One region of the Paenibacillus sp. FSL R5-0914 genome, then DNA from elsewhere that is predicted to be linked to it. Evidence: riboswitches for the same ligand, from Rfam matches in the RefSeq annotation. Region 1 holds a riboswitch; the other holds the start of a gene.
The links. Region 1 has a riboswitch for glycine ahead of gcvT (glycine cleavage system aminomethyltransferase GcvT). Riboswitches for the same ligand answer to the same signal wherever they lie in the genome.
Positions count from the first base shown of each region.

Region 1 (12,301 bases):
AGGAATCCCAGACGATTGCAGATTTCCTTAAGAATGAGATTGGCGATAGCTGTCTCTTTCTCACTTAACTTTATTTCTTCAAACCAATGCTGACAGTCACCAATCGAGAGATCGGTAATATCCGAAATATTTTGCTCGTTGATCGTCACCGCCAAAATTTCTTTCTTCAGACGTTTGCCCTTACAGACATGACAAGGCTTAGCACTCATAAATCCTTCGATAAATTCACGAATACCGTCAGATGCGGTCTCCCGGTAACGACGCTCCAGATTCGGAATAATCCCTTCAAAAGCAACCATCGCATCTTTCTTTTGTCCAAAATCATTCTCATATTTGAAGCGAACCTTCTCGCTACCTGTACCATGCAGTAGTTTATTCATATGATCAGGTGTTAAACTGCTCACTGGAACGTTCTGTGGAATATTAAAATGCTCACACACGGACTTCAGAAATTGCGGATAGTAATTAGAAGTACTTCCAGTCCAAGCTAAAAAAGCACCTTCTTCAATGGATTTCTCAGCATCAGGAATAAGCAGATCTGGATCGACCACCATCTTCATTCCAAGTCCATCGCACTCTGTGCAGGCTCCAAACGGACTGTTGAAGGAGAACATACGTGGTGCCAGCTCTTCAATACTGAAACCACAAATCGGACAAGCAAAATTAGAGCTGAACAGAAGCTCTTCCTGACCGATGATATCCACAAGGATTTTACCGCCCGAAAGTTTAAGTGCCGTCTCCAGTGAATCCGTCAGCCGGGTCTCCACATCGTCTTTAACGACGATCCGGTCTACAACAACTTCTATGGTGTGTTTTTTATTCTTCTCAAGTTCAATATCCTCAGACAGATCTCTTAGCTCACCGTCCACACGCACACGTACGAACCCTTGCTTAGAAATATCTGTGAAGAGTCCTTTGTGTTCACCTTTACGTCCTGAAATAATAGGCGCTAGGATTTGCAAACGAGTCTTCTCTGGATACTGCATAATCCGGTCTACCATTTGTTCAACGGTCTGGGAAGTAATCTCAATTCCATGCTCTGGACAATGAGGGTGACCGATTCGAGCAAAAAGCAACCGGAGATAGTCATAGATCTCAGTAACCGTACCAACTGTGGAGCGCGGGTTGCGACTTGTTGTCTTTTGATCAATAGAGATTGCCGGAGATAATCCGTCTATCGAATCCACATCCGGCTTCTCCATTTGCCCCAAGAACTGACGAGCATAAGCTGACAAGGATTCAACATAACGCCGCTGTCCTTCAGCATAAATCGTATCAAATGCAAGCGAAGACTTACCCGAGCCGCTCAGCCCCGTCAGCACGACGAAACGGTCACGTGGAATCGTCACATCGATGTTTTTGAGATTGTGCGCCCTCGCGCCTTTAATTACAATATTATCGTTCGCCAACGGAACCTCTCCTTAATGAATCAAATATCAAAGCTGTTTTCTATTTATTCAAAAAGAACGGCCAGGACAGCACCGTTCAATTACTTATTTTAAATATCGGTGATGCATTTAAGGTTTATTACTCGGCCCGGAGCTCCAACAATGCGTCACGCAGCTCTGCCGCGCGTTCGAATTGCAGGTTCTTCGCAGCGTCCTTCATCTCGGCTTCCAGACGCTGGATCAGGCTTTGTTTCTCTTTCTTATTCATCTTGCCACCAACACCCGTGAGGTAATCCGCTTTGGACTCGGCAACCTTCGTTGCCTCGATGATGTCACGCACCTTTTTATTAATGGTGGTTGGGGTAATGCCGTGCTTCTCATTATGGGCGATCTGGATGGCGCGACGACGCGACGTTTCGCTCATCGCCTTCTCCATCGAATCAGTGATTCGATCACCGTACATGATTACACGACCCTCGGAGTTACGGGCCGCACGACCAATCGTCTGAATTAGGGAGCGTTCGGAACGAAGGAAGCCCTCTTTATCCGCATCGAGAATAGCGACCAGCGATACTTCCGGGAGGTCGAGACCTTCTCTTAGCAGGTTAATCCCTACCAAAACATGGAATGTACCAAGTCGAAGATCACGTAAGATCGCCATCCGCTCCAGCGTTTTGATATCAGAGTGCATATAACGAACCTTAATCCCAATTTCCTTAAAGTAATCCGTCAGATCCTCTGACATCTTCTTCGTCAACGTTGTGACGAGTACGCGTTCGTCTCGTTCCACCCGATCACGAATTTCACTAATCAAGTCATCGATTTGTCCCTCTGTAGGACGAACCTCAATGATCGGATCCAAAAGACCTGTAGGCCGGATAATCTGCTGCACCATGGTGTCGCAGTGCTCCATTTCATAGGGTCCTGGTGTCGCTGAAACATATACGATCTGCTTCACTTTTTCTTCGAATTCCTCGAACTGGAGTGGACGGTTATCCAGCGCAGACGGCAAACGGAAACCATGCTCTACCAGTACCGTCTTACGCGCCCGGTCACCATTATACATCGCCCGAATCTGTGGAAGTGTTACATGGGACTCATCAATAATGATCAACATATCATCTGGAAAATAATCCATTAATGTATACGGAGTTGCCCCTGGTTCACGGAAGGTGAGCGGACCGGAATAGTTCTCAATCCCAGAGCAGAAGCCCACTTCTTTCATCATCTCAATATCATAACGTGTCCGCTGTTCCAGACGCTGAGCTTCAAGAAGCTTTCCTGCGTCACGAAGAACCGTTAAGCGGTCTTCCAGCTCTTTTTCAATGTTGACCAGTGCCACTCGCATCGTTTCTTCCTTGGTAACAAAGTGAGACGCCGGAAAAATAGCGACATGATCGCGCTCCCCGATCAGTTCACCCGTCAGTACATCAATCTCAGTGATTCGCTCAATTTCGTCACCGAACAATTCGACCCGAATGGCATGCTCACCCTGAGATGCCGGGAAAATCTCAACCACATCACCACGTACACGGAAGGTTCCGCGTACAAAATTGATATCATTACGCTGGTACTGGATATCCACTAGCCTGCTCAAAATCTCATTTCGAGGCTTCTCCATCCCTACCCGCAAGGACAAAAGCAAGCTTCCGTATTCCATCGGCGAACCGAGGCCGTAAATACAAGACACACTCGCCACAATAATAACGTCACGCCGTTCGAACAAGGAGCTCGTTGCGGAGTGGCGCAATTTATCAATCTCTTCATTAATACTGGAGTCTTTCTCGATATAAGTATCGGAGGAGGGAATATACGCCTCTGGTTGGTAATAGTCGTAGTAGCTGACGAAATAGTCTACCGAATTATGCGGAAAAAACTCCTTAAACTCACTCGCCAGTTGGGCAGCCAAAGTCTTGTTGTGCGCAATAACTAACGTCGGGCGGTTTAATTTGGAAATAACTTGTGCAACGGTAAACGTCTTACCCGTACCCGTCGCGCCCAGCAGCGTCTGGTGCTTCTTGCCCTGCCGGATGCCTTGTAGTAATTCCTCTATGGCATGAGGCTGATCGCCCTGGGGTGTATACTCGGACTCCAATTCAAAAGTCTTTGTACTGACGACAATATCACTCATTTGCCCGTCTCCCCTCTATCGTCTAAACTAGATTAATATATTATAATTGTTGTCTGAATGTTCTCTCTCCATACGATGGCAAGCTAAAACGCCTTTGGCGTCTCTAAAAGACGTTAAGCGTTTGTGCGAGAATTATAAGGATTAAAGTATAACGTGAAACTTATACTTTCTTATAATTAAAAAATATGGAAGATAAGAATATGTGTTCCCGTTCATTATACAGTGTTGCCTAGATCGTTGCAAACCATAATACATAGAAATGTTAGGAGCTTGAAGCATGGATATTACCTCAATAATCGGCCTATTGGCTGGACTGGCTGCGTTAATCGGCGGCTATCTCTGGGAAGGCGGAAGCCTCTCAGGACTGCTGCAGCTTAATGCAGCTTTGATTGTGTTCGGGGGTACGTTTGCCGCCGTTATGATCAGTTTCCCGGCATCTAAGCTGCGCTCCATTCCAACAGCATTACGCATGGCTTTCGGTAGCAACCCTGATCGTGATGTAGAAAAAGCAGAAGAACTTATTGCAATGGCAACCGTGGCCCGTCGCGGCGGCGTTCTAATGTTAGAAAAACAAGCTGAAGAACATCCGGACCCTTTTACACGTGAAGGTCTACTTCTTATTGTCGACGGCACTGATCCTGAGCAGGTAAGACAGATCCTTGAATTAGAAATGGATGCTAAAGAATTGAAGCATGAGAACTATGCTAAGATTTTTGAAGCTGCAGGTGGATATGCACCAACGATGGGAATTATCGGGACGGTGATGGGGCTCATCCGTGTACTTGGCAACCTTACAGATCCGTCAAATCTGGGCACATCTATCGCAGTGGCATTTACCGCAACATTGTACGGTGTTGCCATCGCTAATTTAATATTTTTACCCATCGCTTCCAAAATCAAATCCCGCAGTCAAAGCCAGCTACATAGTATGGAAATGCTGCTCGTCGGCATTCTTTCTTTGCAGAACGGGGATCACCCCTTGCTGGTGCGTAAAAAACTGAACTCATTCATCTCAGACACGGACACGAATGACCGTGCGGAAACTAGAGGTCTTCTATGAGACAAAGAGACCGGCGCAAGCGGCGTGTAGAGACTCGGGAAAGCCGCGACCGTTGGATGATTACTTATGCTGATCTAATTACACTTTTACTTATTTTTTTCGTTATATTGTATGCGATGAGCAGCCTGGATACTGACAAATATAACATCGTGACAGGCTCGTTATCCGAGACCTTCAAATCTGGCAGCACTGTCCTTGAGGGTGGGAACGGCATTTTAGATGCTGGGAAATCAACTGAGAACAAACCGGAAAGTACAGACGGGAATGGGAATGCAGCTGCAACTGCGAGACCGAATGATGGATCTGCTGAACAAACGGAGAACGAAACACCTTCGGCACGTGAACTTGCTTTTCGAGAACAAGAGGCTAAACTTGCTGAATTAATGGGTGTGATTACGAACTATGTAGAGGAAAATAATCTCGGAGAACAAATTTTTGTTGCCGACAAACCGCAGGGGATAGAAATCACACTCAGTGACCGTTTTCTCTTCGATATAGGTAAGGCAGACCTGAAGTCTCCAGCCCTGCCTGCTCTTCAGCAGTTATCTGGCTTATTCAGCGATATCGGCGCAAAGATCAGCATTGAAGGACATACCGACAATACTCCAGTATCTTCGGCTTCTCACTATAACGACAACTGGGAGCTATCTGGTGCTCGTGCGCTGTCAGTGCTTCGCTTTTTCTTAGATCATGAAGGGTTGAACCCCGACAATTTTCAATATGCAGGGTATGCTGATACCCAGCCCACCGCGGAGAACACATCAGCTGCAGGTAAGCAAAAGAACCGCCGTGTAGAGATCATTGTGCTGCGGCAGCTTCAAGAGGGTGCCTAAAAAATGTTTTACTCAGAGCTAGTTACAATAGCTAGGCCTGTGCGGGAGCGAATCTGCTTATCAACATACCAAAATGGGCTCGCCACTATTTATTACGGAAATACTCCCTGATTATCTGCCTATTCCCTTGTCCAGGCGCAGAATTAGGGAATTCCTCCCTGATTAATACCCTATTTAGTCAGAAATAGCGCTTTTCACTGAAATTTTAGGGAGGAATTCCCTAAAACCCTTTGTGTCACGCTATATTCGTCTAAAATAAGGGAGGTTTTCCCTAATTCCACAATCAGTAGATTCGCTTTTAAATAAAATCCCATAATTCTAAAGAGTCCCAGGATTTAACTCAAAAATCACCACCACTATCTATATAAAAACACCAAACAGCAAGTCCCCAAAAACGGAAACTTGCTGCTATAAATATCACATTCGGTGAAATTAATATTCAGAAAAAAATTAGAATTACTCCCCTACCAATGCACGATATCCAGCTGCATCTAGCAGTCCTTTTACAGCATCAGCATACTCTCCGTCCACTTCAATTTCAAAAATCCAACCTTCACCATACGGCTTATCATTAATTAGCTCTGGACTAGCTTCTAAACCATCATTAATCTTGGTAACCTTCCCAGAGACGGGTGAATAGAGTTCCGATACGGTCTTAACGGATTCGATACTGCCTACGCTGTCGCCAGCTGAAATGGCCGAACCCACTTCAGGAAATTCCACAAATACGATATCGCCTAACAAATGCTGAGCATGATCCGTAATCCCAACACGTACTACGCGTCCTTCCACTTGCTGTGCCCACTCATGCTCTTCGCTGTAAAGAAGGTTATCTAAAACTTCACTCATTTCAAGCCGCCTCATTTCCAAATTGGAATTCTAAATTAGTTATAGCCTAAGTGATCGCGGAGCATAATGTCAATATTACTAAAAGTAAAATAAATTTGTCGTTTTTTTGACTTTTTCTTGTTGACAGCGCCCTCCTATACCCGTTTAATGGAGACATAAGAAACAAATACAGTTGCGGATGATGGCATAGGGAGAGACTGTCTCACTTGAAGACGGCGCCGAAGGAGTAAGCCCTAACAGGGGTGAATCTCTCAGGCAAAAGGACCTTTGTCGGACGTACCTCTGGAGAGCATCAGACGCGAGGCTGAGTGCGTCAGGTCACCAACGGGGAAACTTGCATGTTAGTTACGCAGGGTAACTCTCAGGTACAAAGGACAGAGCAGAAAGCGATTAGTGCATTTATGCATGATTGCTTCTGCCTGTCCTTTTTTTCGTATGTAATCAGACTAGGGGAGTGACGACATGGATGCTTTGAAAAGAACGCCTTTTTATGATCTCTATTCCGCTTATGCGGAGTCCAGGTGCATTGATTTTGGCGGCTGGGAGCTGCCAGTACAGTTTACAGGTATCGTGAAGGAGCATGAGGCTGTTCGCCAGCAGGCTGGACTGTTCGATGTATCGCATATGGGTGAATTCATGGTGATCGGAAGCGGCGCTGAAGCCTTCTTACAAAAAATGACGACCAACGATGTCAGCCGCCTTACCGATGGTGCGGCACAATATACGCTGCTCTGTTATCCAAACGGCGGGGTGGTCGACGATTTACTCGTGTATCGACTAAGTGAAGGCCGTTATATGCTTGTCGTAAATGCCTCCAACATCGATAAGGACTTCCAGTGGCTGCAAGAGCATCTGACCTCTGAATTCGGTGAAGTCACACTCACTAATGTCTCTGACGAGACGCTTTTGCTCGCCTTGCAAGGTCCGCTGGCAGAGACCATACTCGCAGAAGTTACTGATGCACCGATCTCAACGCTCAAGCCTTTCCACTTCATCGAACGCGCAACCGTCTGCGGTGTAGAAGTACTGATCTCCCGTACGGGTTATACCGGTGAAGATGGCTTCGAAATTTACGCTCCGCTGGATGTGGCAGCAACGTTATGGAACGGCCTTCTCGCAGCTGGCTCTCCTCACGGATTAACACCTGCTGGACTGGGCGCACGGGATACGCTTCGTTTCGAGGCAAAATTGCCACTGTACGGTCAGGAGCTGTCGGCTGACATCACGCCTCTTGAAGCTGGAGTACAGTTCTTCGTGAAGCTGGACAAAGCGGATTTCATCGGACGCGATGCGTTGATACAGCAAAAAGAAGCGGGTCTCCCCCGCCGTCTTGTCGGTCTAGAAATGATTGATCGAGGCATTCCACGCTCCCATTACCCAGTCTATGCGGACGGCATCAAAATCGGAGAGGTCACAACCGGAACCCAATCTCCAACGCTGAAACGCAACCTGGGATTAGCTTTGCTTGATACAGCTTACAGTGAAATAGGCACAGAGGTTTTCGTAGAGATACGTGGCAAGCAGCTTAAAGCTGTCGTGATTAAGGCCCCTTTTTACAAGTATAAACGCCTTTAGCGTCCATATTAGGACGGTGAACTTTTAAGCGAGAAATAAAAGGATAAAGTATAACGTGAAAATTGTACTTTCTTATATTTTAAAAAAGCCAAGGAGTGAAACCTTAATGAAGCACCGTTATCTGCCCATGACAGCACAGGACCGCGTAGAGATGATGGAAACCGTCGGGATTCAGTCCATAGATGAGCTGTTCTCCGATATCCCTGAAGCCGTCCGTTATCAAGGCACTATGCCGATGTCTGAACCGCTCGATGAGTACGCCCTGCTACGTCACATGAAAGGTCTCGCTGACCGAAATGCTGACTTCGATTCGCACGCCAGCTTCCTCGGCGCCGGATTATACGACCATCACATCCCCGTGGTGATCAACCATGTCATTTCCCGTTCGGAATTCTACACTGCTTATACTCCTTACCAACCAGAGATCAGCCAAGGCGAACTGCAAGCGATCTTCGAATTCCAATCCTACATTTGCGAACTAACCGGTATGAAAGTTGCCAATGCCAGTATGTATGATGGCGCAACCGCATTATCCGAAGCAGCAGTCCTCACAGCTGGTGCCACCAAACGCAAAAAATTAATTGTCTCCCGCACCGTTCATCCTGAAGCGCGCCAAGTGTTACGCACATCGGCTAATGCTTGGGGTCTTGAGGTAGTGGAGATTGACTATAGAGACGGTGTTACCGATCAGGCTAAGCTTGCTGAGGCCATTGATGGTGATACGGCTGCAGTACTGATGCAATCGCCTAACTTTTTTGGCAGCATCGAAGATCTTAGCTCCGTTGAGCCGCTGATCCATGCCGTTAAAGGATTGTTCGTCGTCAGTGCAAATCCGATCGCTCTTGGCATTCTAGAAACACCAGGTAAGCTCGGAGCCGACATCGTAGTCGGTGACGCTCAGCCACTCGGTATTCCAGCTTCCCTCGGCGGTCCAACCTGTGGCTTCTTCGCTGTAGCAGAGCATTTAATGCGCCGCATGCCAGGTCGTATCGTTGGTCAAACTGTTGACCGTAACGGTAAACGCGGCTTCGTTCTGACACTCCAAGCTCGTGAGCAGCATATTCGTCGTGAAAAAGCGACATCGAATATTTGCTCCAATCAGGCGCTGCTCGCACTCTGCGCATCCGTCTACCTGTCCGTAATGGGTAAAGAAGGGATGCGTGAAGTAGGCGAGCTGAACATTCGTAAAAGCCATTACGCCGCTAATAAACTAAGCGAACTAACAGGGGCTGAACTAACCTTCTCCTCCCCATTCTTTAACGAGTTTGTCGTGAAGCTTCCGGAAGGAAGCAGCGTAAGTGCAATTAATTCGAAGCTGCTGAAGGAAGGTTATCTAGGCGGTTATGATCTGGGCCGTGATTATCCTGAACTTGCTGGACATATGCTGGTAGCCGTTACGGAAAAAAGAAGCAAAAACGAAATCGACCAATTCGCTAGCGCACTGGAGGGCTGTTTATGAAACCGGAGCAAAGTCTAATTTTTGAATTAAGCCGTCCCGGCCGTTCGGCCTATTCTTTGCCACTATGCGATGTGCCGCAGGAAGAAAGCTTAGAATCTCTGATTCCATCAGGTTTACTCCGTAGCGAACCCGTCGTGCTTCCAGAAGTATCGGAAGTGGATGTCATTCGCCACTACACTTCCTTGTCACGCCGTAACTTTGGTGTAGATAACGGCTTCTATCCACTCGGTTCATGCACGATGAAATACAATCCGAAGATTAACGAAGATGTTGCCCGCATCGTAGGCCTAGCTAAGATCCACCCTTACCAGCCAGAAGAAAGCATTCAAGGTGCACTGGAATTAATGTATACCCTGCAAAATGACTTATCCGCACTAACCGGCATGGATGCTGTATCTTTACAGCCTGCCGCAGGTGCTCATGGTGAATGGACCGGCCTCATGATGATCCGCGCCTACCATGAAAGCCGCGGCGAGACCCGCACGAAGGTTATCGTGCCGGATTCCTCACACGGCACCAATCCTGCTAGTGCTTCAGCAGCAGGACTTGAAACGATCACGATCCCTTCCACAGATAAAGGGATGGTTGATCTTGAAGCACTCAAAGCAGCTGTTGGCAGTGACACAGCCGCATTGATGCTGACCAATCCAAGCACACTCGGCTTGTTTGAGACCCAAATCGTCGAAATTGCTGAGATCGTGCACGAAGCAGGCGGCTTACTCTATTACGATGGAGCCAATTCCAATGCTATTATGGGCATTACCCGCCCTGGCGACATGGGCTTTGACGTGGTGCATCTGAACTTGCATAAGACAATGAGCACCCCGCACGGCGGTGGTGGCCCTGGAGCCGGACCTGTCGGCGTAAAATCAATCTTGATTCCGTTCCTACCACAACCAACTGTGGTGAAAAACGAAGATAGCAGCTTCTCACTCGACTTCGGCGGTCCTGAATCGATTGGACGCGTGAAAGCTTTTTACGGCAACTTTGGTATTCTCGTTCGTGCCTACGCCTATATCCGCACCTATGGTCCAGACGGACTGCGTGAGGTATCCGAAAATGCCGTGCTGAATGCGAACTATATGATGCACCGTCTGGCGCCGTATTTTGAAATCCCATATCCGGGCGTATGTAAACATGAATTCGTAATGTCCGGCAAAAACCTCAAGCAGTATGGTGTACGCACCTTAGACGTTGCTAAACGATTACTCGACTTCGGCTACCATCCGCCAACCGTGTACTTCCCTCTGACTGTTGAGGAATGTATGATGATCGAGCCGACGGAAACGGAAAGTAAAGAAACGCTCGACGGCTTCATTAATACGATGATCCAGATCGTAAAAGAAGCGCAGGAGACACCGGAAATCGTAATCAACGCACCTCATACCACAGAAATTAGCCGATTGGATGAGACACAGGCTGCGCGTAAGCCGGTATTGAATTGTTCTTGCGGTTAACAGCTAATGAGTAGTATTAAAAACGCAGGCCACGATACCAAGTATCGTCGGCCTGCTTTTCGCACTGTCCAACTACACGAAAAGTTCTCATCCTCTAAATCATCAGGCCCTTCCCAGCATCATTAAAAATGTCTGAGAAGGGCCTGTTTCAGTTGTTTATCACTATAACTTTTTGATATTACGCACCATGCGTCGGAGTTTCTACTTTCACTACGCCCTTGCGCTCCTTAGCCGATTTACGGAAGTAGAACAGCTCGTAAATCGCTGGAACCACAACCAGCGTAAGCAGCGTTGCCGCGGTCAAGCCACCGATGACCACAATCGCCAAGCTTTGCGAGACGATGCTGCCCATCTCGGCATGGCCGAACAGCAGTGGAGTCATGGCGCAAATGGTAGCAATTGCCGTCATCAGAATCGGGCGCATCCGTGTTCCGGCCGCTTCCAGAATGGCTTCGCGTATACCCATATGCGTTTCATTCTGCTTAATACGGTCGATAAGCACAATCGCATTCGTGACTACGATACCAATTAGCATCAGAGCCCCGAACAGGGCAGTGAAATCAGGTGTTACGCCGGATACGATCAGTCCAACAATCGCCCCAATCGCAGCCAAAGGCAAGGAGAACATGATTGCCAGCGGAGCACGAAGGGTTTTGAAGGTGAGGACCATGATCAGATACACCAACCCTATGGAGATCAGCGCTGTCATACCAAGGTCAGCGAAATCCTCTGACTGATCAACCGAGGCTCCGCCTGCAAATAGAGTCACACCCTTTGGAAGGGTAAGACTATCGGTTTGCTTTTTAATATCCGCTCCGATTTCAGACACCTTCTTCGGATCCACTTCCGCTGTAATTCTCGCATATGGCTTCCCATCTTTATGGAACAACAGTGCTGGTTCATTCCGAACCTCATAGGTTGCTAGTTGTGACAACGGCTTTGGACCTTCAGCAGTCATGAGCGTCATTGCCTTTAAATCTTGCTCTGTCTTAGGCTCAGCCATAGGATCTAACACTACTCCTGCAGGTGTACCGTCCAGTTCGATTTGCCCCATAGGGATCGGATTCAGCATAGCCGACAATTGCATGGTAATTTCTTGTGCATTGGTCTGTGCTGGATCTACCTTAAATGTAAAGACAGGTTTGGTATCCTCCATATTACTACTGACCTTCTGAATCCCCTCCACAGTCTTCAACTTATTCGTAACTTCTGCTGCAACAGCAGTAATATCTGTAAGATTATCACCCACGATATCAATATATTCGCTAGTGGAGCTTGAACCCATCATACTCATTTGATTAGCAACAAGTGTTGCCCCAGCGTAGGAATCCTTCACATCACGGACATGATCGATGAAGCCTTGCGCATCCGCACCTTTTTTCATCACAACGGTATAGTCCACTAAGGTCTCCGAGCTGACGGCCCCCCACTGGGCCGCATCTGCACTGTTCCCTGATTGCATGATCACCGTTTCCGCTTCAGGCTGTTTCATCAAATCTTGCTCTAACTGCTTTCCTTTTTCTAAAATCTCTTTGACAGGAACATCCTT
Region 1 covers NZ_JBBORH010000001.1:1,468,592-1,480,892, reverse strand. Annotated here, with positions in the region: gene uvrA (excinuclease ABC subunit UvrA) at 1-1,409, opposite strand, end outside; gene uvrB (excinuclease ABC subunit UvrB) at 1,528-3,519, opposite strand; gene MKX60_RS06340 (flagellar motor protein) at 3,797-4,579, shown strand; gene MKX60_RS06335 (flagellar motor protein MotB) at 4,576-5,412, shown strand; gene gcvH (glycine cleavage system protein GcvH) at 5,869-6,261, opposite strand; glycine riboswitch at 6,440-6,538, shown strand; gene gcvT (glycine cleavage system aminomethyltransferase GcvT) at 6,724-7,836, shown strand; gene gcvPA (aminomethyl-transferring glycine dehydrogenase subunit GcvPA) at 7,943-9,295, shown strand; gene gcvPB (aminomethyl-transferring glycine dehydrogenase subunit GcvPB) at 9,292-10,752, shown strand; gene MKX60_RS06310 (efflux RND transporter permease subunit) at 10,931-12,301, opposite strand, start outside.

Region 2 (12,301 bases), 490 kb from region 1:
CATGATGAGCGTTGTGCTCGCTATTTTCCCTGTTGAAAAACGCGGCAGTGCTATGGGACTGCTTGGACTGGCGATGATATTTGCTCCTGCTATTGGGCCAACGCTCGCAGGATTTATTGTTGAATATCACTCTTGGCGCTGGTTATTTATCGGCCTCATTCCACTCGTCATCATTGTTATAGCGTTGGCATTCAAGTATTTAGTGAATGTATCCGAGACGTCTAAGTCTAAGCTTGATGTAGTAAGTGTTCTTTTATCAACCGTTGGATTTGGCTTAATTTTATACGGCTTCAGTAGTGCAGGCAGTAAAGGCTGGGACGATGTAGTAGTAATTCTGACCTTAGGGATCGGGATCGCTGTTACGGCCGTATTCTGTCTTCGACAAATCAAGTCTGATGATCCACTGCTGAACCTGTCTGTCTTCAAAAATAAAGTTTTTACGATGACTTCTCTTATTAACGTATTAATCACGATGATGATGTACGCAGATATGATTTTATTGCCTATTTATCTGCAGAATGGCCGTGGTTTTACAGCATTTGATGCAGGACTACTATTGCTGCCAGGGGCGCTCGTAAATGCGTTCATGTCACCCGTCACCGGTAAATTATACGACCGTTTTGGTGCTAAACCACTGTTCATTATTGGTTTACTCTTTATTATTCCATCTATGTGGGCGGTAACTGATCTATCTGAATCTACAACGTATACGTATCTAATGATTCGTACCATTGGCCTGCGAATTGGATTAAGCTTCATCACTATGCCACTCAATACGGCTGGACTAAATGCACTGCCCAAACAACTCGGCACGCATGGTACAGCTGTGAACAATACCGTTCGCCAAATTGCCGGAGCCATCGGTACTGCTGTCGTAATTACGATTTATACAGTACAGGCAACAAGTCATGCGGCCACAGTGATGCAGAGCAACCCCTCTACTACTCCTGAGATCCTTAAATCCCTTGCATCCATTCTTGGGGCAAGTGACGCCTATTACTTTATGATGATTTTATCCGTCGCCGCGTTTGTTATAACATTATTTATGCCGATGAAGAGCAAGATCGCGATTGAAAAGAAAGCAAACCTAGTTAGCAAGGAATAACCTCATACAGTGGAATGTCAAAAGGACAGCTATTAGCTGTCCTTTTACATTATTAATAGCTATTCCCGGCTCTTCGGCTTACTCTTGTTTATATTTTTCTTTCAGGATGCTGGAGCCGATTCCCCCAACAACCATTAAAATCAAAGAACCGAAGTTCCAAAAGAATGACCCGCCATTCAAGGTAATCTCTAGTGCCATTACTTTGTTCAGAAAGAGAACACAGAGTTTAATCACTAATAGCACAATGCCTGCTATTACGAAGACATCAAATACAAACTTTAATTTCGGGTGAGCCAATTTCTTGCCTTCTTCTATCACCTTTTTGGTCAACTCCTCGTCACTCCTTAGTAACTCATCGATAGTTACCCCAAAAAGATCGCTTATTTTAATAATGATTTCAATGCTTGGGTAGTTTTGACCATTCTCCCATTTCGAAACCGACTGTCGGCTTACAAACAGCTTCTCGGCCAGTTCTTCTTGTGACCAACTTTTTTTATTTCTTTCCGCTTTTAACTTCTCCCCAAAGATCATAACAGCAACTACCTTTCTGCAATTCATAAGCCTATATTGGATTAATCGTATGCAGAAGTAAAGAACGCTTTAGTTGCAGCCCCGCAACCCCAAGTTGCAGTTAACACTAGGCTTACCGCTAGTTGATGTTGACCTCACTCAAGCTTGATTACTTTTTCCTTTTTTGCTTCTAATCGAATACAGGATGAATAATAAAACAAACCATAATGGAGTACACAATAAAGCCGGGCGTGTCTCTCCAGCGAACAGCATGATGATCAGTATTCCAGCGAACAAAGTTAAGACAATATAATTAATAGCCGGTGTGAACGGTGCTTTGAATTTGGATTTCGCCTGTAAGTCTGGCCGGGTTTTCTTATACTTAATATGGCAGATAAGAACAATGCCCCACACCCATATAAAACAAATGGCGCTAATCGTTGTCACGATTCCAAAAGCCTGCTCCGGAATAAGTTTACTCAAAAGAGCACCCACAGATATAACAATTGTAGAAATGAATAACGAGTTACCTGGTACATGGTTTTTATTCAGTTTGCCCAAACGAGGTGACGCCTGGTTATTTCTACTCAAATTATAGAGAATTCGGCTGGTCGAGAACATCCCACTATTACAAGCGGAAGCGGCTGAAGTTAATACGACAAAATTAATAATCCCTGCGGCAATTGGAATCCCTACTAAAGTAAAGGTTTTTACAAAAGGACTCTCTGCTGGACTGAGCTCCGTCCAAGGGTTAATGCATAGCAGGACGAAAAGCGCACCAACATAGAAGAATAGAATCCGTAAAGGAATTTTATTAATCGCCGATGGGATATTTTTCTCCGGATCCGCTGTTTCCGCTGCCGACACCCCCACCAATTCCACACCGACATAAGCAAATACAACCATTTGAAAAGAAAATAAGAAGCCTGATATGCCGTTCGGAAAAAATCCCCCATGCTCCCATAGGTTTCGTACCGTCACCGATCCTGCATCCGTCTTAAACCCTATGATCAGTAAAATGACCCCAAGACCAATCAAGGCGAGAATCGTAATTACCTTAATTAAAGCAAACCAAAATTCGAGTTCCCCAAAGCTCTTTACAGTTAATAAATTAAGTCCTAATAACACGACTAGACAGGCGATGGCAGGAAGCCACTGCGGGATATCAAACCAGTACTGTACATATACGCCAACAGCAATGACATCAGCCATAGCCGTCATGATCCAGCAAAACCAATAGGTCCAACCAGTAATGAATGCGACCCGTGATCCAAGGTAGTCTTCAGCAATATCCGTAAACGATTGATAGCCCGCTTTAGATAATAGGAGCTCTCCCAGTGCTCTCATCACAAAAAACACAGCAATACCCACGATTAAATACGTGATCATAATGGATGGGCCTGCCTTCTCTATCGCCTTGCCTGATCCCAAGAATAATCCTGTACCGATGGTGCCGCCAATAGCAATAAGTTGAACATGCCGATTAGCCAGCTCTCTCTTTAATTCTGGTTGTGCCATACCTAGTTCCCCCTTGTGAGTACAATAAATTGGAATAAAAAAAGAGAGATTGGATGTCATCCAATCTCCCAGATCGTAAGAATATCAAATAATATTCGCCCTACTGATGGCGATCAGCATGACAAATACATATTCAGTACTCTTCTGTCCTTTTGCCTGAGATTGTGAACCCTTCGGCGCCGCGGAATTTCCGCAGTCTCTCCAGAAGCTGCTCCAGCTAAAGTGTAATCCTTAGCCATCATAGCTCGTGAATTATGAAGTTGATAAAGCGGTAACGCAGTAAAGCTGTTCTGATATTCTAACATATTACTTGTGATGGGAGTGTTAATCAGTGATAAAAGTCTCAAGAATTTAAAGTTAGCCTCATGAACATACTACTTTTTGAAAAGCAAAAAACTAAAGGAGTATGCTAATGAAAGCCGCTGTAGTAAAGAAATTCAAAGAAAAGTTAGAGCTACAAGACGTACCTAAACCAAAACCCGGACACAAAGAAATCCTTGTCCATATTCAGGCGTGCGGAGTGTGTCATACTGATTTGCATGCTGCTCATGGCGATTGGCCCGTCAAACCGAAACTCCCTCTTATTCCCGGACATGAAGGCGTGGGGATTATTGAAGAAATAGGTGAAGGAGTTACACACTTAAAGGTAGGAGACCGAGTAGGAATTCCATGGCTGTACTCAGCCTGCGGTCATTGTGAGTATTGTCTTACAGGAAGAGAGACTCTTTGTCTCGATCAGCAAAATTCTGGATATTCCGTAGATGGTGGATATGCAGAATTTTGTGTGGCAGCTGCCGATTATGTAGTGAAGGTTCCTGATAATCTAAGCTTCATCGAAGCGGCACCTTTATTTTGCGCTGGCGTTACGACCTATAAAGCTTTGAAAGTATCAGGTGTAAAGCCAGGTGAATGGGTAGCCATTTTCGGCGTCGGAGGATTGGGTCATCTTGGCGTACAATATGCAAAAGTGATGGGAATGAACGTAGTGGCCATCGACACGTCGGATGAAAAGATGGAGCTTGCCAAACAGCTTGGCGCAGACAAAACCGTAAACGCATTAAAAGAAGATGCCGCAGACTGGATTCAAAAAGAAATCGGTGGAGTGCATGGTGTCGTTTGTACGGCGGTTGCGAAAAAAGCATTTGACCAAGCCTACCGGGCCATTCGCCGCGGCGGTACCTGCGTCATGGTTGGGCTGCCTCCTGAATCCATGGATGTTCCGATTTTTGATACAGTATTAAACGGAACAAAGGTAGTCGGTTCGATTGTCGGCACTCGCAAAGATTTACAAGAAACATTACAATTCGCTGCAGAAGGAAAAATCAAAACCATTATTGAGACACGTAAACTAGAAGATATTAATGAGATCTACGATCTGATGTTAGAAGGCAAAATCAATGGTCGAATCGTCCTTGATATGACGAAATGATCAATAATAAAAAGTATGCTACCATAATATTTATTACAAGCCACAAAATTTGAGGTGATCGGAATGTTAGAGCGTTCTATGGAGAATGTAATGGAATCCGTGAAGGGAAGGAGTGATGTGTAAAATAAAAATGAAAAAAGGATGATGAAAATGAATAAGTACCAAACTATAAATAGCGATGGATTTGAACTGAATTATTGTGTAAAAGGAACTGGGAAACCTATTTTGGTGATAGGCAGCAGTGTTTATTATACTCAATTATTCTCAGAAGATTTATATGATACATTTCAGTTTATTTTCCTTGATCATAGAGGATTTGTGAAGCCGCCCCGAACTCTGCAACCGGAAGATTATAGATTGGAGAAAGTATTAGATGATATAGAGACGGCAAGGCAAGATCTTAACTTAACAAATTTCACCCTATTAGGGCATTCAGGACATGCTTTCATGGCTTTGGAATATGCTAAAAAATATCCCTACCATGTTCAAAAAGTTGCCTTATTGAATTCAGCACCTACAAATAGCGGGGAAAGACAGCGTCAAAGTTTTGCATTTTTTAATGAGACAGCAAGTCCGGAGAGAAAAAGACAGTTCGAGATGGATATTGCTTTGTTAGAAAGCGACATTCAGAAAGATCCTGAACGGCGATTCGTTCACATGTGTATTCGGATGGGAGCCCAAAGCTTTTATGATTATACATTTGACGCAGCTTACATGTGGGAAGATGTATATACGAATATGCCAATTATCGATTATCTGTGGGGAGAAGCATTCGGAGAATTGAATCTTATACAATCACTCGCTAACTTCAACAAACCAGTATTTATCGGTTTAGGCAGGTATGATTATTTGGTAGCGCCTGTTTCACTTTGGAATTCTGTTAATGAAACCTATAAGCACGTCAAAAAAGTGATCTTTGAGCATAGTGGCCACAATCCGATGTTTGAAGAACCTGGAACCTTTGACAAAGAGCTAAGCAAGTGGATTCTTGAGGGCAATTGAGGCTTTCCTTTGTATAACGAAAAACACTAAGTTGATTCTTAGTGTTTTTTTATTTCATGCTCATTTCAGTTGAACCATACCTAAGTCGAACAGAGGATTATGATAGCGATTTAATATTTTATCGTATTATTCCTCACATGCACTAAGATTTCACAATGATAAGCTTAACATTGTATGCCTTATGATACTTTAGGAGGTAATATAATGAGCAAGTACGACGAAGCCATGAAGCTGCTGGAAGAACAAGTAGGTAACAAGGACGGCCTAATCTCTCTGTCCACCATCGCGCTGGAACCGGGGGGCCGATGGTATCGGTCAAAACCTGGGCTGGGTATGTGACGAGAAGAACGCGGAGATGATGACAAAGCTGCGCACAATTTTCGCCGAGTGGTATAACGAAGCCAATAACGACGAAGACCCTAACACATGCCTGCTGCGCATTCACCTAACAAAGGGCCTGTGGAATGACGCCCATAAAGGGATCAGAAATGAGATTGATTTTGTCAATAAGACGGCAAATTAAGTGGTCACTCCCTTTTTTTCGCCCTACTTATGATAAGGCTCACCGCGCTGTCTGTAACGGCAAGTTATAGGGCCATCCTTTGTGGGGATGACCCTTTATTAATCTAGATTTGTTCAGTTGTCATCTTCGTTAACGCCTACATTTCGCTCGCATAAGAGCGTTATTTTTTCTTCACCGGTATCCAGATTTCTCCTGAAACATTCCCATGCCGTGCCATTCCATAATACATTTCGAAACTAGGGCCCTCAACCTGTTCGTATTCAGATGTCGGAAACCACTCAGAATAGATTCGTTGCCATAGTTTTTGCATATCACATTGCGGCTCCGGGAAAATCGCCCACGTTAATGTTGGGACAAAAAGTTTTGTAAATCTCTCCGGAATTTCAAGACCCTTAGGTAAATGATAACAGACCATGTATTTGAAAGATTCTTTAGTGTGATCGTAAAGGGCGGCGTGTAACATGGTGTCACCAAAACGTCCCAGTAAGTCGTTCATAAGATCAACGCTGCCATCATCATCACATTTTATACGGAATTGAGGAACTTCAGAGAACGCTGTTTTCTGGTCTGCATTTATAAATCCATATACTCCAAACATCTCAAAAGAACCTCTTTGCTCAATACGGTAATTCATTTCGACATCCCCTTTTATTGAAATATGAAAGGACATTCGAGGATAGGCTTTTAGAGAAACGCCTGTATCGCGCGCAGATGTCGGCATAATACCATGAAGATTCTTAAAGGCCCGTGCAAACGCCTCCGGCGAATCATATCCATATTTCATAGCTACATCAATAACCTTTGAGTCTGTTGTCTGCAGTTCGAATGCCGCCAATGTCAACCGTCGACGTCGAATGTACTCCGATAACGATACGCCAGTAATAAATGGAAACATTTTTTGAAAATGATAGGTAGAGCAACAGGCTCTCTGTGCTATTTCATCAAATGAAATAGTGTCCGCTAGATTTGTTTCGATATATTCCATGGCACTATTCATCCTGTCCAACCAATCCATCGTATTCCCTCCCTTCAAGGTAATTTTATCGGAAATAAAAAATGAATACCTTGCAATTTCTGCACGAAAAAATCAGCAAAAAACTTGCCCTTATTTATGATACGGTTCCCCGTGCTGGCTGTAACGGCAAGTTTTAGAGCCATCCCATTTGGGATGGCTCTTGTTGAGTCCTCAGCTTTCATCTTGTACACCGATCACAATTTTCGAACCGGCAAGTTCTGATTTTATATTACCGTTGTTCGATCAATCCATACTTTGGGCAGTTACCGACTCGCTGCCTCGATGATCCAGTCGGTCAATTCGTTGATTTGTCTTTTCACGGCGATCGGGTCGCGGTACCAGGATTGGTTCTCCGTCCATATAAATACCTTATTGTTGCGAATCGGCTCTAGCGACCCCCAGATCGGATCAGCCTGCAGCGATTCCAAGCTGACTTCCGTCGTCAGAATCAAATAATCACCCATGTACTCCGAAAGTTTCTCCAGCGAAAATTCATAGTAGGATTCCTCCAGCATAAATCCTGGAACCGTCGTCGGCGGCTTCAGCCCCATTATTTCATACATCAGCCGGCCGCCCCGTCCCGACTTCGGACCAAAAAGGCTCACGTTTCCATCGTACTCTTGCATAATCGAAAGCGTCTCTCCTTCGGGAACGGCTTGTTGGACTTTCTCCCGAATGTCTGCAATTTCCTTCTCGAATTGTTCGTTCCATTTCTCCGCTTCCTCGCGTCTATCTAGCAAGTCGCCGAAATACAGCATTTCTTCCTGAATGGATGCAAACTGATTGTAAGGAACAGATACTGTAGGTGCGATCATCTGATATTTCTCGACTACCTCAGGCTGTGGATTATGCGTTATGATTAAATCCGGATTGAGCTCCAGCAGCTTCTCTAACGAGTCGCCTACATCCGTCACCACGTCCAGCATTCCCTCGAGATAAGGACTCGACATCAAGAACGATTCGGCTGCGATCGGCTGGACATCCAACGCAAGTACGGTGCCGAGATAAGAAATTGCCGCTACGCGCTGAGGGTGTGCAGGAACCTCGACATCGCCGAAAGCAGTCTTGACGATCTTGATCTCCGAAGATGTCAAAGCCTCTGACTCTTGGGCGATCACGGTTGGAGAAGCGCTGACGGCAACCTGGCTGTGCGTTGCGCCTCCGTTGTTCACCGACCCACCGCAAGCCGTTAACATCACGGTCAAGCATAACAGCATCACTGCATAAAAACTTCTGGTTGCTCTAGTCATTTTATTCGCCTCATCCTGTTGAAATTGATAATCAATATCACTCACATGAAAAGGATAGCGTAATAACCGGCTTGGAACAACGGACGATTGTGACATATTCCTTGCATAATCTGAAACGAACTGGCCATATCGTTTACGATATTGACCCGGCGTTATGCCGGCATACTTTTTGAACATGCGGCTGAAGTAAATGAGGTCGGGATAACCGACATGCGATGCTATTTCCTGTTGCGTTGCTATCGTGCCAGCCAGCAGAGCCTTCGCATCTTCCATTCGGAAACGAATGACGTAGTCCAGCGGACTGAGCCCCGTCTGTTCTTTACATTTTCGCGAAATGTATTGTTGGCTGTAATTCAATTGCCGAGCAAGCTCTTCAAACGAGATCGGCTGGCGGTAATTCCTGGACAAATGCCGAATAACTTGCTCAGATAAGGATGGCTCGCCGGCTCCGAACAGGCGCTCCCTCAGAACAGCGTGAACGAAGCGGATAAAGTCTCCCTTGGCCGACAGCCGGGTCAATCCGTCGTCAGATTTAAGCCAACCGTCGCGTATCGTTTGAAGCAGCTCGAGCATGGCCAGCGGCTCGCCAGGCGGGAACCCCCAGCTTTCCAGAAACGGGTCGGATTCCTCCATCATCATATGAAATTCGTGCGAGGCCGAAGCGGGGAGAGACGCTTTGTAGAGTACGATATATACGTTCAGTGCTTCTCGGCTCCGAACCGTCACCTGAGAGCCTTTGCCGGCGTGCAGTACATAAAAACGATCGCACAGCCACACCTCATCGTCAACCCACAACTCACCTTGTCCTTGGAAAGCGAATAAAAACGCGCTTGCCGGCAATCGGTATTGATTCAAATCGTTGTCGATTCCGGTCTGCATTAGCCGCACATCCAGCACGCGCATAATCACCTGGTTCCATATTTGTATAAGTCTCAGAACGTCCATAGCTGATTCGCAAGCTCCCTCTAAATTATCTAAAAGATAATCATTCTCAATTGAATCATGTTTCTAAACACAATAACGAATACGGCTAGCGCTGTCAACAAGGTGTTGCCGGATGAGATAAGGATGCGAATAGCGAGGCATACGGCTGTTTTTCCGGAGTCTGTCCCAAAAGCAAAAGACGCTTGTCCCCAAAAAATACATGCGAAAGTGTCCAAGCGTCTATCAATGAATCGTGAGGGCCTTTCTTTGATCTCTCAATTGTCTTAATCATTAGCATACAACTCAATTCTAAATCCAATCATTGTTTGTGTATGCAAGCAATTTCACCGGGCGAGACCAACCCTTGAGCACAGGCTCCAGTACTAAATCCTGAACAGCGATACTATTCAGGGCTGTACGATTAATCCATGACAGCGCGAGCGTTCCCTCGCCCATATGAGCGCCTACCAAAGGGACAAAAGTCATGATCTCTGTCCGCACGGAAGGCGACATTCCCTTAATAGCCGACTCCAGGCTCAGCGCCTCTTCCATATTGTTGGCATGCATAATACATACATCCTGGTACCGCCCGATATCCTTATGGATGGTCTCCAGCAGCTTTTGCTTCGTCTTCATGAAGGTACGGATTTTGTCTACGACGACAATTTTTCTCTAATCGAACTTCAGCAGCAGGTGAATCCGCAGCAGCTGGCCCAGCAAAAGCTGAGAGCCGGAGAGCCGCCCGCTGCGGTGTAGCTGACCCAGGCTGGCAGGGATCAGATAGAAGGACATTTCTTCAATGATATTGTCGATTCTATTCTTGATCTCTAGTCTGATAAAGTAAATCAAATGTCGCTTTCTCGGCTTCCTACCTGAGAAGTTTCTGCTTATACACGATTATAGGAATTAATCATCCACACTCAAATCCAATTATTGTGTAGACAATAAAAAAGCTCGCATAAGCCTGTTTACACATTGTTTTCCATAGAGAGTGACCTACCCCACTCCTACGGTCCGCATACTGTAAATACAGGCTCCTGCGAGTTTTTCTAAAAAAACTTACTGCTACTTATGATACGGTTCTCTGCGCTGTCAGTAAGGGCAAGTTTCGTTAATCTATTCGTGCTCCGAATGCTATTCTAAAACCAAGGTCATCTATCTTGAAATCAGGCATGCTTTTCCTTCTAACCGTAGAACCACAGTTGTTTTCAACTTCTGCCCAACTCCCGCCTCGGAAGACCCTATAGTTGCCATATCGGTCTGTATCATAGAGATCCCAGCACCATTCCCAAACATTCCCGATCATATCGTAAAGTCCCCATGGATTAGAAAGCATTTTCCCAACTTCCTGGGCTGAACCGTTGGAATTTTCCTTATACCACGCAATCTTATCGATTCTTTCATACCGATATCCCTTGGTTCCCGCTTTGCATGCATACTGCCATTCAGCGTCCGATAGTAATCGAAATCCATTCGCTTCTTTGTTATATATTGTGCTCTCACTTTCCCTTGTTATTGTGTAGCATTCAGTTCTGTCAAGCACTCTAGATAATTTGTTACAAAAGACAAGAGTATCTAGCCATGAAACTTGCGTAATTGGCAGGTTACTCGCATCAGGTTCTACTTCTTCTTCATCCATGATAAAATGATACAACTGCCGTGTTACTGGATACTTCATTACATAGAAAGGTTCAATTGTTTCATTCAATAAAATAACCTTTCTATCACTTCCTCTTCCAGGGTCTGATAACGTGTAGTTAGAACTAAGCCATTTATTCGTATTAATATAATCGCGTAATTCAACAACCCCACCCTCAATCCGTACCATCATATTCATTATATCTTTGATAAAACCTTCACTCTTATTTCCGTACTGTCCTAATGTCATATGAAGTCCCCCGTTCACTCCAATATTTTCTCCATAGTCTACATCCACCAATCTGCATCTAGAGTACGTAAATTTATTCTCCTAGTAGTGATGCTTTGATAACTAGTTCATAGCCGAATTGGCATTCAGAACCTTCGAACCGCCGCGGTCTAAGGGATTGCGGCACGGTTTACAATAACATCACTAAAGCTATTACATCTGTAAAGTTAGCCAAACAATGTACAAATATTCCCAACTTCAAAGAATCTTTTTTGTATACCAAATAAAATAGTGGTAAAAATGCTACAATTCTTGCGACTATTAGCCAAGGAGACCAGAAATGATAAACCGCAAATAATGCGAGATTGACCAGTACACTATGCTTGCCCATCCATTTCATACGAGTCAGTAGAAATCCTCGAAATTAGAGTTCCTCCGTTATGGGTAGTATAAGTGTAATAATGAAAAAGCTTGCTACTATTGCAATTATGATATAGTTTTCACTGAATAGGCTCATGTCCTGGACATAATTGTACTCACTTGGAAGCCAATGAAATACTGTATTTAATATGTAATTTGAAAAAGGTTTTAATGCCTTCATAAGTATTCCTACCAATGAAAGCAATAAAAGAGTGTAGACAATATATTCTTTAACCTTCATCTTACTTTTTAGGCCCAGTACCTTAAAGATATTGAAATTCCCTGTTTCCTTTTTGGCAACATAAAATAAACACCCTAGTTCTATAGGCACTATTGAGAAAAAACCGGCTATTCCTAACGCAACAATCTTAGGATAGCCTGTTAAACTGTCCACTTGTAATAAAAACAGATAAAGTAGACTTAACGCCATTCCTGGAAATAAGTGAAGTGTTATAAGCTTCCATATGCTTCTGATCTCATTTTCGTTATTCATATCCTGTTCCCCCAATAATTTAATCCTTCTAAATCTTAAACTATGGGACCATCCCAAGGTCAATACATCACTTAAACAACCTTATTCAATGGGGATATAAACTTCTAAATATGACTTTAGAACAACAGGCGATCTGCGCTATGTCATCATATGAGATTTTGTCTGCTAGATTTGTTTCTATATATTCCATGGCGCTGTTCATTCTCTCCAACCAATCCATCGTATTCCCTCCCTTCGAGATAAAT
Region 2 covers NZ_JBBORH010000001.1:981,618-993,918, reverse strand. Annotated here, with positions in the region: gene MKX60_RS04315 (DHA2 family efflux MFS transporter permease subunit) at 1-1,105, shown strand, start outside; gene MKX60_RS04310 (helix-turn-helix domain-containing protein) at 1,184-1,636, opposite strand; gene MKX60_RS04305 (amino acid permease) at 1,775-3,133, opposite strand; glycine riboswitch at 3,268-3,348, opposite strand; gene adhP (alcohol dehydrogenase AdhP) at 3,546-4,562, shown strand; gene MKX60_RS04295 (alpha/beta hydrolase) at 4,713-5,564, shown strand; gene MKX60_RS04290 (hypothetical protein) at 5,769-5,903, shown strand; gene MKX60_RS04285 (hypothetical protein) at 5,920-6,087, shown strand; gene MKX60_RS04280 (AraC family transcriptional regulator) at 6,248-7,102, opposite strand; gene MKX60_RS04275 (helix-turn-helix domain-containing protein) at 7,366-9,078, opposite strand; partial or broken gene MKX60_RS04270 (DegV family protein) at 9,586-10,068, opposite strand; gene MKX60_RS04265 (formylglycine-generating enzyme family protein) at 10,388-11,164, opposite strand; partial or broken gene MKX60_RS31630 (CPBP family glutamic-type intramembrane protease) at 11,334-11,555, opposite strand; gene MKX60_RS04260 (hypothetical protein) at 11,568-12,056, opposite strand.
Region 2: linked by a shared signal. The riboswitch ahead of MKX60_RS04305 (amino acid permease) and the one ahead of gcvT (glycine cleavage system aminomethyltransferase GcvT) in region 1 are both predicted to bind glycine.